DNA from 4 places in the Sporosarcina beigongshangi genome. Region 1 is predicted to be linked to each of the others. Evidence: riboswitches for the same ligand, from Rfam matches in the RefSeq annotation. Region 1 holds a riboswitch; each other region holds the start of a gene.
The links. A riboswitch is a leader RNA that binds a small molecule or an ion and turns the genes downstream of it on or off. The one in region 1 is predicted to bind S-adenosylmethionine.

Region 1 (4,213 bases):
TAGCTTCATGAAAATCTTAAAGCCAACTGGATCTGATGGAATGAGGAAGATATAGATGGCTCCCGTAATCACAATGGCAGTGAGTAATAATTTTTGAATCATTCGTGCAACCCCTTTCCCTAATACCTTTCGAGAAATAGGAAAGAAAATCCTGCCTGGATGATAGGATTCTGTTGAGAAGTAGCTGCGTATTCAATTTAGGTAGTCGAGTTTGCGTCAGAGGGATCCAGTTTGCCCAATTGGTAGCTTCGGTTTGCTCCAAACCTTTCCAAAATAAAAAATTGCCTACCACTAGAAAAATTTCCCGGTGGTAGGCAGTTAAAAAATCGTCAGACGACTGAATAGTTCTTGTGTGCAACAACAGTTAGATTGGATGCGGCCCCAATGAGTTCAGCATCCTTTGAAGAAATCTCCACAATGACAGAGTTTTCGAGAATTTTAAAAATCGTACCATTTACTTCATGGTCGTTACGGACAAACGAAATCTTTTCATCGATTCTGCGCGCTGCGACAAAATCCGATACATCTTTTTCCTTACGTGGAAAAGCCATTCGAATTCCCCCTAGTGTTTATTTTCATCTTTGCCCTTTATAAAGTAAAAAATGCTTAGGTTAAATCCTAAGCGAGGCATAAAAGACGAAACACAACTCAACGAAAATGATAGATCACAAGTTGTCTATTAACTAGTATACCATATTTTGACGGAATTTGCAGGAATGTCGATTCCAACAGGATTTCGAGCGTATCTCATTACGTTGTCGATGATTGAAATATAGATTTTTCATCGACAATCATTTCTTTTTAAACACCGCTGAAACTCGCTTCTCACTACCTACTTTCATCCGTTGGAAGTTCTCGATATGCTTCCAAATCGCAAGCATGAATAATACAATTGCAATGACAATGGGCCAGTAGCCTTCTGACCAAAATGCTAGGGTCAAGAATGTCACGTATAACATCAAAACGCCAAACACCAGAAAGTTAGTCGTAAGTGCAACGACAACCAACAAGGCAAATCCAACGAGCCCGAAACGCCAATCGAGAGCGAGTAATACGCCGATGACCGTAGCAGTTCCTTTGCCACCGTTGAACTGCATGTAAAACGGAAAGTTATGTCCGGCAACAGTTGCGGCACCTACCAAAAATAGTAGTAATGCGACATCATCAGCAGGTAATCCCGCATTCCCTGAAAAAAAGTGTACAAGCAGCACAGCAAGTGCACCTTTCCCGATATCAATCGCCGCCACAAGCGCACCAAACTTTTTCCCCAAGACAATCGTAGCGTTCGAAGCACCGGCATTTTTGACCCCAGTTTCTTTTAAATTAACACCTGAAATCTTCGTTGCAACAACCGAACCATGTAAGCATCCGATTAAATATCCGCACAGTAGCACCGCTATAACCCACAGCCACATACTAATTCCCCCAAACTAGTGATTATCCAATCCCCAAGCTTTGTTGGGAAGACTCTTTATGTCAACATCTATAATGATAACATTATAGAGTAAATACAAGTTTCAGAAAAATTTTTCAATAAACACTTGACATTGTATTGAGAATTCGCCTATACTACTTCACAAGATGGAAAACTAAATCAATCAAACTCTTATCAAGAGCGGCGGAGGGACTAGGCCCTGCGATGCCCGGCAACCGGCAAGTGACTAACTTGCACAGGTGCTACTTCCTACAGATTCGTGTAAGCGGTCTGAAAGATAAGAGGAGGAATAAGCGAAAGCGTAACCCTCTTCTTAGCGTTAAGCGAAGGGGGTTATTTTTTATTCCTGATTTATCCCCGACGCCTCCGCACTTATCCAAAAAATATCCATCTAAAAAACTTCTGGAGGTAATGACAATGACAAAACTTCAACCCGAAACACTTCTTCTACATGGTGGCCAAGAGCCGGATCCGGTAACAGGATCACGCGCGGTGCCGATTCACAGAACAACCTCTTTCGTATTCCGTGACACGGAGCATGCACAAAATTTATTTGCTTTGAAGGAAGCCGGCAATATTTATTCTCGTATTATGAATCCAACGGTCGATGTTTTTGAAAAGCGCGTTGCTTTATTAGAAGGTGGAGCGGCAGCAGTTGCTCTATCTTCAGGAATGGCAGCTATTGCGTTTTCGATTTTAAATATCGCAGGTGCTGGAGATGAAATCGTAGCAGCAAGTAATTTGTACGGAGGTACTTATAATTTATTCGCGGTATCACTTCCACGCTACGGCATCAACGTGAAGTTTGTGGATGCGACGGACCCTGAAAACTTCCGTGCAGCCATTACAGATAAAACAAAGGCGATTTTCGCTGAAACAATTGGTAACCCAAGCCTTCATGTGCTCGATATTGAAGCAGTTGCAAACATCGCACACGACAATGGGCTTCCACTACTCATCGATAATACATTCCCATCACCGTATGGCTCGAATCCTATCGACTTTGGCGCAGACGTTGTCATTCATTCTGCAACGAAATGGATTGGTGGACACGGGACATCTATCGGTGGTGTGGCAATCGATGCTGGTAAATTTGACTGGACACAAGGACGATTCCCTGGCTTTACGGAGCCAGATGAAACGTATCATGGAATCCGTTATGGTATTGACGCGGCAGGTGCAGCATTTGCTACGAAACTTCGTGTTCAAGCACTGCGTGACTTCGGTCCATGCTTGAGCCCAGACAATGCATTTGCTTTCCTACAAGGGCTTGAAACATTGCATTTACGTGTGGAAAAGCATAATGCCAATGCGCTTAAAGTGGCAGATTATTTGAAACAGCATCCGTCAGTGGAGTGGGTAACGTACACGGGTCAGGAAGACCATCCATCGGCTGCCAATGCGAAAAAATATTTGAAAAACGGCTTTGGATCGATTATCGTCTTCGGTATTAAGGGTGGGCGTGAAGCGGGTCGTAATTTGATAGATAATGTTAACATTTGGTCGCATGTTGCCAACGTTGGGGATGCGAAATCACTCATTATTCACCCGGCTTCAACAACGCATCAGCAGCTATCGGCAGAGGGGCTTGAAAAAGCAGGCGTCAAAGAAGAATTGATTCGCCTATCAGTTGGACTGGAAGCGGTAGAAGATATTATCGCAGACCTTGCACAGGCCATTGAGAAGGCAGTACCAGTAACAGCATGACCTTAACTTCTATCTAGCAGGATTTTTACCCTCCCGCTGATTAGTAAGCAATTCATGGAGGTGGCGGTATGTCGTCAATCAAAGTCGCTATACTCGGTTTTGGCACTGTAGGCGAAGGAATTTATAGGATTTTGAATGAAAGAAAAGAAGACATTCAGCAAGAAACGGGTCATACGATTGACATCGTGTCTATTCTCGTACGTGATACGTCGAAAGAACGATTGGCAACACCAGAAACAAAGTTCACAGATGATGTCCAAGAGATTTTGTCGAATCCCGCTATTGATGTCATATTTGAAGCAATTGTTGGTGAAGAACCGGCATTCCGCTATTTAACAGAAGCAATTGACAAGGGCATTCATGTCATTACGGCCAATAAAACGATGTTTGCAAAGCGTGGTCAGGAACTTGCCAGACACGCGGAATCTCGTGACGTTCAAGCGCGATATGAGGCGACAACAGCAGGTGGCGTTCCAATTATCCGGACGATTACGAGCTTGTTGCCAGCAGATCGTGTACGGCGTATTCGCGGAATTTTGAATGGTACATCGAATTTTATCCTCACGAAAATGCGTGAGGAGGAAGTATCATTCGAAGTAGCATTGAAAGAAGCGCAAGCGCTAGGCTATGCGGAAGCAGATCCAACGGATGATATCGGTGGTAAAGATGCGTTCCGCAAACTGATGATTTTAAGCGGCTTGGCATTCGGCAGCCAGCCAGATTGGCAAGATGTTCCGATTGTTGGCATCGACGAGGTAACGATTGAAGGTGTGAAGGATGCGGCAGCGGGGAATCTCCGCTATCGCCATGTTGCTGACATTATAGTAGATGACAGTGGAATGTTGTCCGGCAGTGTTGGTCCTGTACTTATCGGTGCGGATCACCCGTTGTACAGCGTTGATGGGGTAGACAATGCAATTATTGTAGACACAGACCATCTCGGTTCGTTGACACTTATTGGTCCTGGCGCGGGTATGTATCCAACCGGCAGCGCAATGGTTGGCGACTTTTTGCAGATTATAGGGAAACGTCAAGCAGTAGTCGTCACAAGTTGAAAATAAAACGAACCGT
Region 2 (4,213 bases), on a different contig from region 1:
TAACAATCATCCAGTTACCTATAGGTATCTGGGTGATTTTTCTGTTATAATGGCGAAAATGGAGGTGTTGAGATATGGGACTTACATATTACGGATATCCAAAATGCGGTACGTGCAGGAAAGCAAAGGCATGGCTTGAAACGAATGGCTTGAATTATGAAGAGGTCAATATTGCAGAAGCTCCTCCTTCAGCAGAGGAATTGAGTAAAATAATTTCAGCGTCCGGGCTAGAATTGAAAAAGTTTTTTAACGTCAGTGGGATGAAGTACAGAGAACTGAATTTGAAAGACAAACTACCGGAAATGTCAGATGCAGAGAAAATTAGTTTGCTAGCTTCAGATGGAATGCTGATAAAAAGGCCACTTGTTTTTGGTGATAATAAGGTGACGGTTGGTTTCAAGGAAGAGGAATTTGAAAACGTCTGGGCAAAGTGATTCCTTCCTTGTCTTTACGTACAAAATATGCGAATATTGAAGTGAATGAAATTATATATTTGGAGGGGTTACGGAATGAGTACACCAAAAGATCTGCGTTATTCTGAAGAGCATGAATGGGTAAAAGAAGAAGGCGGTAACTTCCGAATCGGAATTACACATTTTGCACAATCTGAACTTGGCGATATCGTTTTCGTTGAACTTCCATCCGTTGGTGACGAAATCAAAGCAGACGAGCCTTTCGGAAGCGTTGAATCCGTTAAGACAGTTTCAGAATTGTACGCGCCAATTAGCGGTAAAGTAATTGAAGTGAACGAAGGACTGGAAGACAGCCCTGAATTCGTGAATGAATCTCCATACGAAAATGCATGGATGATTGTTGTTGAACCATCTGATGCATCCGAAGTAGATGCATTGATGTCCGCTGAAGCATATGAAAAAATGACAGTCGGAGAATAACGTAATCTTCCATCTAAACGCCGGTGTTATCTCGGCGTTTTTTTGCATCATAAAATGGAACAGGGAGGAATCTGTGTGACGTATGACAAGGTGATTGTTGTCGAAGGAAGTGCAGACAAAAAACGTCTTGCACGAATTCTTGCTGAACCCGTGGACATCATTTGTACGAATGGGACCGTCAGCCCTTATCGACTGGAAGAATTGCTGGCACCTTATGAACAACATGAGCTCTATGTCTTTGTCGATGCGGATGAATCCGGTGAAAAGATTCGAACGTTAGTCAGAAGGGAATTCCCTAACGCGATTCATTTATATACAGAAAAGGTTTATAAAGAAGTGGAAACAACACCTTATCAAGTATTGGCAACAATTTTACTTGAAGCGAATTTCGCTTTACACTCTAATTTTACAGTATAGAAGGATGGTTTAAACGCAATGGAAACATGGACACGCGAACAATGGGAAGCGGTTTTGAAGGAGTCGTCCTCCGCACTGTATTATCTATATACACCGATGTGTGGGACCTGTGCTGTCGCATCGAAAATGATGGAAGTTGTGTCAGCGATGAAGCCAGATATGCCAATCGGGAAAGCGGATTTGAATTACGTGCAAGACTTGGCAACGGATTATGAAATCGAAAGTGTTCCTTGCTTACTCATTCAAAAGGATGGCCTTGTGCAGCATAAAATCTATGCATTTCAATCCGTTCCGTATCTTCTTGAAATGATAGGTTGACAAGTTATATAGTGCTGTGGTAGCATGTGTATTAGTATTTAATTGAATAGGTCGCTCTTATTAAGAGAGGTGGAGGGATAGTGCCCTATGAAGCCCGGCAACCGTCACGAAAGTGAAATGGTGCCAAATCACACAAAGTATTTACTTTGGGAGATGAGAGATTGGACATACGTTTATTTATGATAACGTTTAGCCTTTCTGCCCGTCTGCAGGAAGGCTTTTTATGTTAAAAGAACTAGGCAAAGTTGGACACTTAAAGAGCATATTATTTTCAGAGGTGAAAACAATGATTCATTTAACGGATGTTAATAAGCGATTCGGTGAAGGTGAAGGCAGCATAATAGCGGTCGATAGCGTGTCGTTTGAAATTGGTGAAGGCGAAATTTTTGGAATTATCGGCTATAGCGGAGCGGGGAAAAGTACGTTAATTCGGCTGCTAAATGGACTTGAAGCACCAACGTCGGGGAAGATTACAATTGGTAAACGAGAAATGTCGACGATTAAAGGCAATGAATTAAGGAAAGCGCGTCAAAAAGTAAGTATGATTTTCCAACACTTCAATTTACTTTGGTCGCGAACAGTAAAAGACAATATTGCTTTTCCACTTGAAATTGCAGGTGTAAAAAAAGCAGAACGTGAACGGAAAGTAGCGGAATTGATTGATTTAGTTGGTTTAAGCGGTCGTGAAAATGCCTTTCCATCCGAATTATCTGGCGGGCAAAAGCAACGTGTCGGCATTGCCCGGGCACTTGCAAATGATCCTGAGGTTCTATTATGTGATGAAGCAACTTCGGCACTGGACCCTGAAACAACTGATTCAATTCTTGATCTGTTAACAGATATTAATAAGCGACTCGGTCTGACGATCGTATTGATTACACATGAAATGCATGTCATTCGAAAAATTTGTCATCGTGTAGCAGTCATGGAGGCTGGAAAAGTTGTTGAAATGGGCGATGTGCTCGATGTATTCCAATCGCCGAGGGAGCCGATTACGAAACGATTCGTCTCTCAAATAACAGAATCGGTGGAAGCGAAACAAGCAATGGAACATATTAGAGAAGAGTTCCCATCAGGTACACTCGTCAAACTCATTTTTGTTGGCGAGCGAACAGAACAACCTGTTTTAGCAAGTTTGATTCGGAAGTTTGCTGTCGACGTAAACATCGTGCAAGGAAATATCTCCCACACGCATGGGGGAGCATACGGTACGCTGATCCTTCAACTTGTAGGGGATGCAAAAATTGTCGAAGAAGCGATTCGCTATCTCAATGAGCAAGATGTCCAGACGGAGGTGATCGGCAATGATTGATAACATGTTTCCAACTGTCGATTGGCCTAAAATGTGGGAAGCAACAGCAGAAACACTTTATATGACTGCTATTTCAACCGTTCTAACATTGATTATTGGGCTGATACTAGGTGTTGTACTTTTTCTATCTAGTCCTGGTCAGCTTTGGGCGAATAAATTGGCGAATTTCATTACAGGTGCTTTTGTTAATATTTTCCGCTCGATACCTTTCATTATTTTGATTATATTACTGATTCCTTTGACAAAATTTCTTGTCGGTACGATGCGTGGGCCGAATGCGGCAATGCCCGCACTTATTATAGGAGCAGCACCTTTTTATGCACGAATGGTACTCATTGCACTACAAGAAATCGATAAAGGTGTTATCGAAGCGGCTAAGTCAATGGGAGCAAAAACCAGAACAATTATTTTTAAAGTTTTGCTACCTGAATCAATGCCAGCACTTGTATCGGGCATTACAGTCACAGCTATTGCATTGGTTGGATATACGGCAATGGCGGGAGTCATTGGAGCAGGTGGACTGGGAAATCTAGCATTTCTTGACGGTTTCCAACGTAGCCGAACTGACGTCGTGCAAGTAGCAACGATCTTAATCGTTATTATCGTATTCATCCTTCAATTTATCGGGGATGCCATTGTTAAGAAGTTGGACAAAAGGTAACCCACTTATTGGAATACCAGGCAATGCCTGAAATATAAAAACAATAGAGAAAAAGGGGAGTTTAGTCAATGAAGAAACTATTAACAGGAATTTTATTAGCGGTGCTTGTCCTTGCGCTTGCTGCATGTGGTGCAAAGGATGATGGTAACGATGATAAGACTAGCGGTAGCGCCGGAGATGTAGGTAGTGAAGAAGTAACGACAATTAAAATCGGTGCTTCTAATACACCACACGCCATTATTCTTGAACAAGCACAACCTATTTTGAAGGAAAAAGGCATTGAGCTAGAAATCGAAACGTACCAAGATTATGTGTTGCCGAATAAAGACCTTGAATCAGGGGACTTGGATGCGAACTTCTTCCAACACATCCCTTACTTGGATCAACAAGTGATTGACCATGGTTATAAATTTGCAAATGCTGGTGCGATTCACATTGAACCAATGGCTGTATACTCAACAAAGTATGATTCAATCGAAGATCTACCAGACGGTGCTGTCATTATTTTCAGTAACTCTGTCGCTGAGCACGGTCGCGTTCTATCATTGCTGGAGTCTGCTGGCCTCATTAAATTGGCTGACGGTGTGGATAAAGTAAGTGCAGAAGTAAAAG
Region 3 (4,213 bases), on a different contig from region 1:
GCGTCATTAAATTTCAATTCCGCTTCAGCCGCCTCAGCAATTTCCTTCTCCATCTGTTCATCCCATTTACCTGTCCACTCTTTGATTTTATTCGCAAAAGAAAATTTCCCAAGCTTCACAACATCTTGTTGCTCTTTCGTCAATTGTCTATGAAGCTCATCACGTAGCACAATGGCCTCCTTTAACTGAACCTCTGCCCCATCAAGTCGCCTTTTAATACGATTATACGCAGTCCGCCTCATCGTTAGATCCATTTGCCGTTCATGTATATCCTGCCTCATCGCCCACACCCCTTTTACCTATATACGGAAATGAATGGACGAAGTTTCACTCTATTCATAAAGATTCTTTGTCGAACATGTGTGGACAAATTTCTCTTCAAACAACCAAAGCGAAGTAAATTAGTTACCCACATGTGGATAATCAACCAATTCTCACTAAACAACAGCTTGTCCACATTCATATGTTGATTACTAGCAAATATGACTGAATCTGTTAGTAAGTCAGTGGGCGAAAACTATTTCTATTCGTACATTCCAAGGCTTATCCACATAAAGGCGTGTATAGTAGAGGTACTGTCACCTTATGAAAACATCTCTCGCAATCGGTAAACCGATGCACAAACAATCTTCACTGTCCCTTTTATTGCAAAATAAATAACCCTGAGCAAAGCGAATGGGCTTTGTTCAGGATTATTTATTTTACTTCCAAACTTCCTTTGCAACATCTACGATAAACTTTAATTTCTCCCATTGCTCATCTTCTGTCAGCTTGTTGCCATGATGTGTAGAAGCGAAGCCACATTGTGGGCTAAGGCACAGTTGTTCAAGTGGCACATACTTTGCCGCCTCCTGAATACGCGCTTTAATCGTTTCTTTGTCTTCTAGTTTACCGTCTTTCGATGTGACAACACCAAGGACGACATTTGCACCTCCGTTTGGTATATGGTCCAATGGTTGAAAGTCTCCTGAACGCTCATCGTCATATTCCAAGAAGAAGCCATCTACTTTTTCCTTCGCGAATAATGTTGGTGCAATCAGTCCATAGCTACCTTGGAATGCCCACGTCGATTGGTAATTTCCACGGCATAAGTGCGTTGTGACGATTAAATCTTCCGGCTTTCCTTCCAACACACCGTTGATGACACGTAAGGCTAGATCTATAAATTGTTCTCTTGTATAGCCTTGATCGCCGAACTGAAGATCAGGCGAAGAAAGTGCCGCAATGTAAACATCATCCAATTGTAAATAACGAACGCCCGCATCGTAAAAGGCTTTTAACGCATCTTGATAAGCTTTGATGATATCCACCGCATATGCTTCGTAGTCGGGATATACCGCTGCGTTGAAAATATCAGGATGGAATAATTGGTTCGGGCTCGGAATCGTTTGTTTGGCAACCGCACGACCATCGACAATTTTATTGAATTCGACAAAGTCCTTAATGAAAGGATGATCTGAATTAAATGAGATTTTTCCCGTTGTACGAATGTTGTAGCGTTCAGTTTCTACACCATCAAACTCATAGCCCGTTTCTGGCACATAACCTTCGATGCCATTTAGATGCTCCAAGAAGTCCAAATGCCACCATGTACGTCTAAATTCACCATCCGTCACAAGCTCCAAGCCGACTTCAATTTGCTTATCGACAACACGCTTAATTTCCTGCGTTTCAACTTCACGTAATTGTTGTGCTGTAAGCGTACCTTCTTTGAATTCTTTTCGAGCTTGGTGCAAATTATCTGGACGTAGTAAACTTCCTACGTGATCTGCTCTGAATGGCGCTTTCGTTACAGTAGTTGATGTATTTGTCATGGTAAATTCCTTCTTTCTATTTTTAGTAGTAAATGATGATCTTATAGTAAGAGCACAAATGAGTGCTGCTACTTGCTTATCTTGGGGCAGTATCGCGAATGAGCGTACTGTTTGATTAATCCATTCGACATAAATTCCCTCCCTATTTCCTTGAAGGTAACAGTCTCCAGATAGAACAAAAAAACCTCTTCTACAATTCAAGAAGAGGTTTTGGCAATTTCGCTTTTTGCTCTTCTTATCTTCAAGCTACAAGCAAAATGCTTCGGCTTCTGGAATTAGCACAGTACTAAAAAAGTCTGTTGCTGAGGTATCAAAGGGCCAGTCCCTCCACCTCTCTGGATAAGAAAGTTACGTATTCAGTTGGTAGCTCATACTTTACATGCCCCTAAATAGAATGTCAACAGGTAAAGTGAAAACTATTTTAAATTGACATACTATTCGTTCAGATTAATGCTTCATCTCACTCCGCAATTTCCGATGTTCACGACGTGCTGGTGCCGTGTCGAACAAGCTCTTTTCAACTTCCGTTTCCGGATAAATACCCGGCACTGGCGTAGGTTTATTGTTTTCATCCATAGCAACCATCGTCAAAAAGGATTCTGTTGTCAATTTCGTTACACCCGTTAATAGATTCATTGAATGGACAGATACGAAAACCTCCATCGACGTTCTTCCCGTTGATGTGACAATTGCTTCAAGCTCTAGCACATCACCGACACGTGCAGATGACATGAAATCAACTGAATCAATTGAGGCAGTAACAACTGCCGTATTTGAGTGTTTCATTGCCGTAATTGCAGCAATTTCATCTATATAGGCGAGGACCTGTCCCCCAAAAATCGTCTGAAGGTGATTGGTATCTGGCGGTAAAACTAGTTTCGTCTGGATTGTGCGCGATTGGCCCATAGGTCTATTTTCTATCATCGAATTCTCTCCCTAGTAACATTACTTGAATACAGTATACACCTAATCAGGCATTTTCCACGAACTGAAAACTGAAAATCGATTAGGGAGCTTTTAGTAACTGTCAAGATAAATCAACATGCCTTCCACCGCCAAAAAGGACACCCTTCGCAAGGGTGTCCTTTTAAACCATATCCGCCAGCAACGCATACACGCGCTTCATTTCTTCTTGCATCTTCCACTGGTCGACCGCCAGCCATCTGCAGTGAATTGCATTGCCTTCAAGCCTCGTTATACCGGCCTTCAATCCCTCTTCAATCCGCAACGTTTCCTGCAATGCGCGCACATCAACATCCTTGGCATTCGGCGAAACAAGCCAAATGGAACCGACATACATCGCTCCCTCAAGGACACCTATGCTACCAAGGTCAACATCCTGCGGTGCAAAATGTAGCGAGTCAAAAGCGATCAACTCATCCTCAACGAAAATCTTAAAATTCGACCGAAATGATTGATAATCAAATACCTCACCACGTTTTTCACGTCCAGGCGCGACAATCTCGCCCCATAATATCGTCGCATCATCCGCAACTCGTAGCGTTGTGTCCACTTGAAATTTCGCGTCAACAAATGGAATAAGCACCTCAGGCATCCACTCCAAACGCGAACGTTCCGCAAGGTCGACCTCGATTGTAAACAGGCATATATCACCCGTATGCGACGGATAGATTTTCAACGCCGATTGCTGCGTCAACCGTACTCGACTATCTGGTCCAAGCTTCACTGTAATATCATTGCGATCCCCCGATACCATCCCGCCAGACGACTCCATAATATAGACGGTCGCAGTCGGATCTTGTCCTTCGTACAATTCCCGACTCGCCTTCAACGGAGGCTGTTGGTAAACATGCGGCATCCGTGTAAAGCCTCTCCTTAATTCGAATGCCATATCCAGTTTCCCGTGATGGATGGCGCGGGTTGGTTTAAGCACCTGCACCTTCCAACAGCATACTGTGCTTGATCCAATCGACTACTTTATCAACATTTTTCTGCGTTCGTACATCCGTGAAAATATATGGACGACCATTACGCATTTTTTTTGCATCACTATCCATCAATTCAAGATCCACGCCAACATACGGAGCTAAATCAGTTTTATTAATTAATAATAAATCTGAGCGCGTTAATGCTGGACCGCCTTTACGCGGAATATCCTGACCTTCTGCAACATCAATGACATAGATATAACCGTCAACAAGCTCAGGGCTAAACGTCGCAGACAAATTATCGCCGCCACTTTCCACAAAGATAATATCCAAGTCGGCAAAACGGTTTTTCAGTTCATCTATTGCTGCAAAGTTCATCGAAGCATCTTCACGAATGGCTGTATGCGGGCAACCTCCCGTTTCAACACCTAAAATGCGGTTCTCTTCCAACACACCACTATTTATTAAAAATTGAGCGTCTTCACGTGTGTAAATATCATTCGTAATGAC
Region 4 (4,213 bases), on a different contig from region 1:
CTTTCTCCAGCACTTTTACAGAAGCACTATTACGTGGGTCACAGGTTGCATAGATTCGGTGCAGGTTTAATTCTTGAAAACCAAAATTTATGAGTAAATGAGCTACCTCAGTTGCATATCCTTGCCCCCAATAATCAGGGTGAAAGATGTAGCCAATTTCTCCTTCGCGGTTAACAATATCTCTGATATTTATTTCTCCCGAACCTATCATTACAGCTGTATTCTTTTCAAAAACTGCAAAGACAAAACGACTGCGGGGCTTTTTCTTTGCATCCTCTTGTACTGCTTCCAAAAAAAGCAAGGTTTCCTCTTTGGTGTTTGGTCCCCACGGTTGGTATCGGGAGACTATTTCCATAGATGCATATCTATGTACACTAGGCCAATCGTCTTTCACTAATTCCCTCAATTGAACCCTATTTTTTGATTGCTGTTTATCCATGTACACCATTCCTTTCTTTTATATTTAAACAAAGAAGCACAAAGTACATGAATTGTACCTAGTGCTTTCCAATAATAAAGTCCATTTTCTTGTAGTCGATTTCCACTTCAATCAGAACTTCTTTGTTTCTCCTCAGACTTTGGATTCATCAAAAAACGCGTCATTGGCTGTTCTGGGTTCGTCAATAATTTTGCTAAATATGAAGCCGTCACCGTATAGCTGTTTTCTATTTTTTCTGTCAGAAAATTAGTTCGCTCATAAAGAACTCCGCGAAGATGATCCAATTGCCTAGCCATTTTATCTGTCAAACCTTCTTGATTGTCCAGTCTACTAATGACGACTTTTTGGGCATCCCCTTGCTGTAAAATTTGTTTGGATAATTGTTGTTGGTGGTCCATATGTTCATTCATTTTAGTGGCCATCTCTTTCGATGACTCGCTGATTTGCATCCTGAATACTTGTTCCAGCACCTGTTCATCCACTAACATTTGATGCAGTTCTTGCTGTTGATCATCGAGTTGCCTCAACGATTTCATGACATTATTTTTAAATTGCTCATGCTGAAAATCAATTTTTTGTAGTTCATTTAAACGATTACGGATTGTAGTTAATTGATTGGACTGTACCTTTTTTTGTTGTTGTAAAAGCATCTCAAGATCGCCTATATGACGATGAAGCGAAGCGTTTTCTTCATGCTGCTCTTGCATCCATTGCGTTAACGAATCTATTCTTGAATAACTTTGGTTTATCTCCACAAGATTTGCTTCATTGTTGAAAACATCCGAATGACTTTGAATGTTAATAAATAACCCCATTTACCTAAGCCCCCTTGTCGTACTATCTTATGCAAATGTCGGCAAGGCGGTTATCATGTTGTTACTCCCAGACAAAAGGTGTTTCTTGATAGACATAGTAATTCAACCAGTTTGAGAAGAGCAGATGAGTATGTGAACGCCATGTATTTAGTGGCTCTTCGCTCGGATCATCGTTCGGGAAATAGTTCACTGGCAGATCAATGTCGATACCTTTTTGTAGATCACGCGCATACTCTTCAGCAAGCGTCGTTGCATCGTATTCAAAATGACCCGTAATCATAATATGTTTATTATCGTTAGAAATGATAATGAATGCACCCGCTTCATCAGACTTTGCAAGTAGGTGTAAACGGGGATCATTTTCAATTTCCTCCACTGAAACAGCTGTATAACGTGAATGCGGCACTCTAAATTCATCGTTAAATCCGCGTGCTAAATTGATTGTCGGATCAGATAGACGATGCGTAAATACACCTGAGCATTTCTTCGACAAATCAAACTTATCAATACCGTAATGGTGATACAATGCCGCTTGTGCACCCCAACAAATATGCAGTACTGACGTCACATGAGATTTTGTCCAGTCCATAATCTCCTTCATTTCGTCCCAATAATTCACATCTTCAAATTGTAGATGTTCGATTGGCGCACCTGTAATAATCATGCCGTCAAAACGACGATGCTTAACATGCCCAAAAGTTGTATAAAATTTATCTAAGTGCGACTTGCTAACATTTTTCGATTCATGAGTAGCCATATTCATAAATGTCACATCTACTTGCAACGGTGTATTACCTAATAAGCGAAGAAGTTGTAACTCTGTACGTTCTTTTTCTGGCATTAAATTCAAAATAATAATATTTATCGGTCGAATATCTTGGGAAGTTGCACGCTCCTCATCCATGATAAATATTTTTTCCTTTTTCAATAATTCTCCGGCTGGCAATTGTTTAGGTATGTTAATTGGCATAACTCATCTCTCCTTTTTGGATTTACTATGTATGTTAAATGGGTAAAAAGAAAAACCTTCTTTTCTATATGACAAGAAAAGAGGGTTTGCTTTAGGCTCTCAGTTCTTATCTCTCAAGACAAAAAGTCCTGTTGGAGGTAGCACCTTTCTGACAACGTCAGAGGTTGCTGAAGCTTCAATGGGCCATATCCCTCAGCTTCTCTTGATAAGAGTATTCAGTTTGTTTCTATTATACGCTTTAACTTTATATTGTAAACAGTCTTTTTACTTTTCTTGATAATTGTAAGTAGCAGCTTCCGTCCAATTTCACAGAATAAAATCATCGCTTCGAGCCATATTAACTTCGTACTACATGTTTGAAAGGAGATTTTTCATGGGAAGAGATAACAAACAAGGTAGCACCAACAATTCGCGTTCATTACCCCAAACGCCGAAAAGGCAAAAAATTCAACCGGGCGATATGAAAGAAGAAATGGCACGTGAGTTTGAAGAATTGAGCAATCTCGTTCCAAAGCGGGAACGCATGAATCCAAACGAACGGAAAAGAAAGTGACACATTTTTTTGCGAGGATAGCACCTAACTTACCATGAAAAAGACGGTACCCCGCGCAGCAATGATGCTCGTGCGGGGTATTCTTTATTGTCAGCTTATATGACGGCTTCGCTTAATTCTTTCGTCATTTGTTCAACCAAATCAGGCCTTCCATGAAATTGGGCAGGTGTATTTTGAAAAAGCTCTATACGCCATACATCGTTTTCTTTCACCGCAATTAGTGTTTGATGCGCATTCAGTTGTGGGTTTAGTTCCGTTGTTCCAGGCGGTATCATTCCGACGATTGCACGTAATCGTACAACTTCAGTAGTAAAAAGTCTTACATCTTTAACAACACTAATGAATGGAGGAGTTGGATGATCCGCAAATATCGGGTACACATGTGCAAAAATATTGTCACGACCAATTACTTGGCTCCCGTCAAATCCAATTAGCTCTCCTTGCATTGTAAATTGATCTGCCATTTCTTGTGCCTGACGATTGTTCCATGCTTGTATTAAGCTTTGATAAAGGGCTTTGATTTCATTTACTTGTGGTGATTCCATGTTTTTCTCCACCTAATTTCTAAATTCTTTTATTCTTCCTCGCAAGCAATTCATTACTTCTTGATGGGTCTTTTTCAGGGTCGTCAGATTTGTACTTTCGCTTTCAGCTAACTATATATATATTTCATCAATATTATTTCTTAAATCCGAAATAGGTCGTATTTCCATCATTGGACTTCCCCCTCATAATCGCTTGGAATGCTACCTTCCTTTTCTACATCTACAGTCCAAGAAATGATTGTCGTGCTATCGCGGACATTATGCTTTTCAATCTCCTTCAACATCAGTGAAATACTTTCATCAAGTGCTTCTACATTCAACGCTTCGACCAAGTTTTGCGGATTGGCATAAGGTTCACCTGGACATTCTACCAAGCCATCTGTTGTCATGAAAATGTGATTTGTCCCTTTTCTCAATTCCCTTGTCCCAGATGTATAGCATGGAACGGTTTTTTCAAATGTATTCACTTGCCCGATCCACTCGAAGAACTGCCTTTGATTCAGTTGAAATTGGTTGAGGGCCATTAATTCTGGATGCAATAGATAGACCAAGCAATCTCCGACGGAAAACCACCATATATAGTTATCTTTCCGTACGACGACAAGACAAGCCGTTTCTCCTGTGACATTTCTACATGCAGCCAAAAGTTCATCGGATTGAAAAATTTCAAGCAGCTTGTCTTCCAATTTCTTAAAATTTGGAGGACCGTCCAATGATAAAATCGCTGACAAGCCTTCTCTATGCTGTTCAAATGTATGAATGACAAGTTCCGCGCTTTCAGCACTTTTATGTGCATCGAGAATAGCTGCGAATTCCCAATCATCAGTTTGCCAGACCATACAAGCGTCCTCATTCTTTGTTTGACCCGCTGATGAATTACCACCAAAACGT

Region 2: linked by a shared signal. The riboswitch ahead of R2B77_RS08895 (methionine ABC transporter ATP-binding protein) and the one ahead of R2B77_RS05145 (O-acetylhomoserine aminocarboxypropyltransferase/cysteine synthase family protein) in region 1 are both predicted to bind S-adenosylmethionine.
Region 3: linked by a shared signal. The riboswitch ahead of R2B77_RS11880 (5-methyltetrahydropteroyltriglutamate--homocysteine S-methyltransferase) and the one ahead of R2B77_RS05145 (O-acetylhomoserine aminocarboxypropyltransferase/cysteine synthase family protein) in region 1 are both predicted to bind S-adenosylmethionine.
Region 4: linked by a shared signal. The riboswitch ahead of metA (homoserine O-acetyltransferase MetA) and the one ahead of R2B77_RS05145 (O-acetylhomoserine aminocarboxypropyltransferase/cysteine synthase family protein) in region 1 are both predicted to bind S-adenosylmethionine.

What each region holds. Positions count from the first base shown of each region.
Region 1 covers NZ_JAWLIR010000006.1:139,755-143,967, forward strand. Annotated here, with positions in the region: gene R2B77_RS05130 (lysoplasmalogenase) at 1-102, opposite strand, end outside; gene R2B77_RS05135 (DUF2187 family protein) at 330-551, opposite strand; gene R2B77_RS05140 (glycerol-3-phosphate acyltransferase) at 792-1,415, opposite strand; SAM riboswitch class I at 1,604-1,719, shown strand; gene R2B77_RS05145 (O-acetylhomoserine aminocarboxypropyltransferase/cysteine synthase family protein) at 1,853-3,142, shown strand; gene R2B77_RS05150 (homoserine dehydrogenase) at 3,211-4,197, shown strand.
Region 2 covers NZ_JAWLIR010000013.1:122,566-126,778, forward strand. Annotated here, with positions in the region: gene R2B77_RS08875 (arsenate reductase family protein) at 75-434, shown strand; gene gcvH (glycine cleavage system protein GcvH) at 510-893, shown strand; gene R2B77_RS08885 (toprim domain-containing protein) at 969-1,310, shown strand; gene R2B77_RS08890 (thioredoxin family protein) at 1,329-1,628, shown strand; SAM riboswitch class I at 1,683-1,788, shown strand; gene R2B77_RS08895 (methionine ABC transporter ATP-binding protein) at 1,915-2,940, shown strand; gene R2B77_RS08900 (methionine ABC transporter permease) at 2,933-3,601, shown strand; gene R2B77_RS08905 (MetQ/NlpA family ABC transporter substrate-binding protein) at 3,670-4,213, shown strand, end outside.
Region 3 covers NZ_JAWLIR010000023.1:112,022-116,234, reverse strand. Annotated here, with positions in the region: gene R2B77_RS11885 (hypothetical protein) at 1-281, opposite strand, end outside; gene R2B77_RS11880 (5-methyltetrahydropteroyltriglutamate--homocysteine S-methyltransferase) at 702-1,814, opposite strand; SAM riboswitch class I at 2,047-2,160, opposite strand; gene R2B77_RS11875 (acyl-CoA thioesterase) at 2,262-2,738, opposite strand; gene R2B77_RS11870 (urease accessory protein UreD) at 2,902-3,708, opposite strand; gene ureG (urease accessory protein UreG) at 3,701-4,213, opposite strand, start outside.
Region 4 covers NZ_JAWLIR010000008.1:115,520-119,732, forward strand. Annotated here, with positions in the region: gene R2B77_RS06405 (GNAT family N-acetyltransferase) at 1-439, opposite strand, end outside; gene R2B77_RS06410 (hypothetical protein) at 547-1,254, opposite strand; gene metA (homoserine O-acetyltransferase MetA) at 1,316-2,224, opposite strand; SAM riboswitch class I at 2,328-2,436, opposite strand; gene R2B77_RS06420 (hypothetical protein) at 2,598-2,777, shown strand; gene R2B77_RS06425 (SgcJ/EcaC family oxidoreductase) at 2,873-3,322, opposite strand; gene R2B77_RS06430 (protein phosphatase 2C domain-containing protein) at 3,490-4,213, opposite strand, start outside.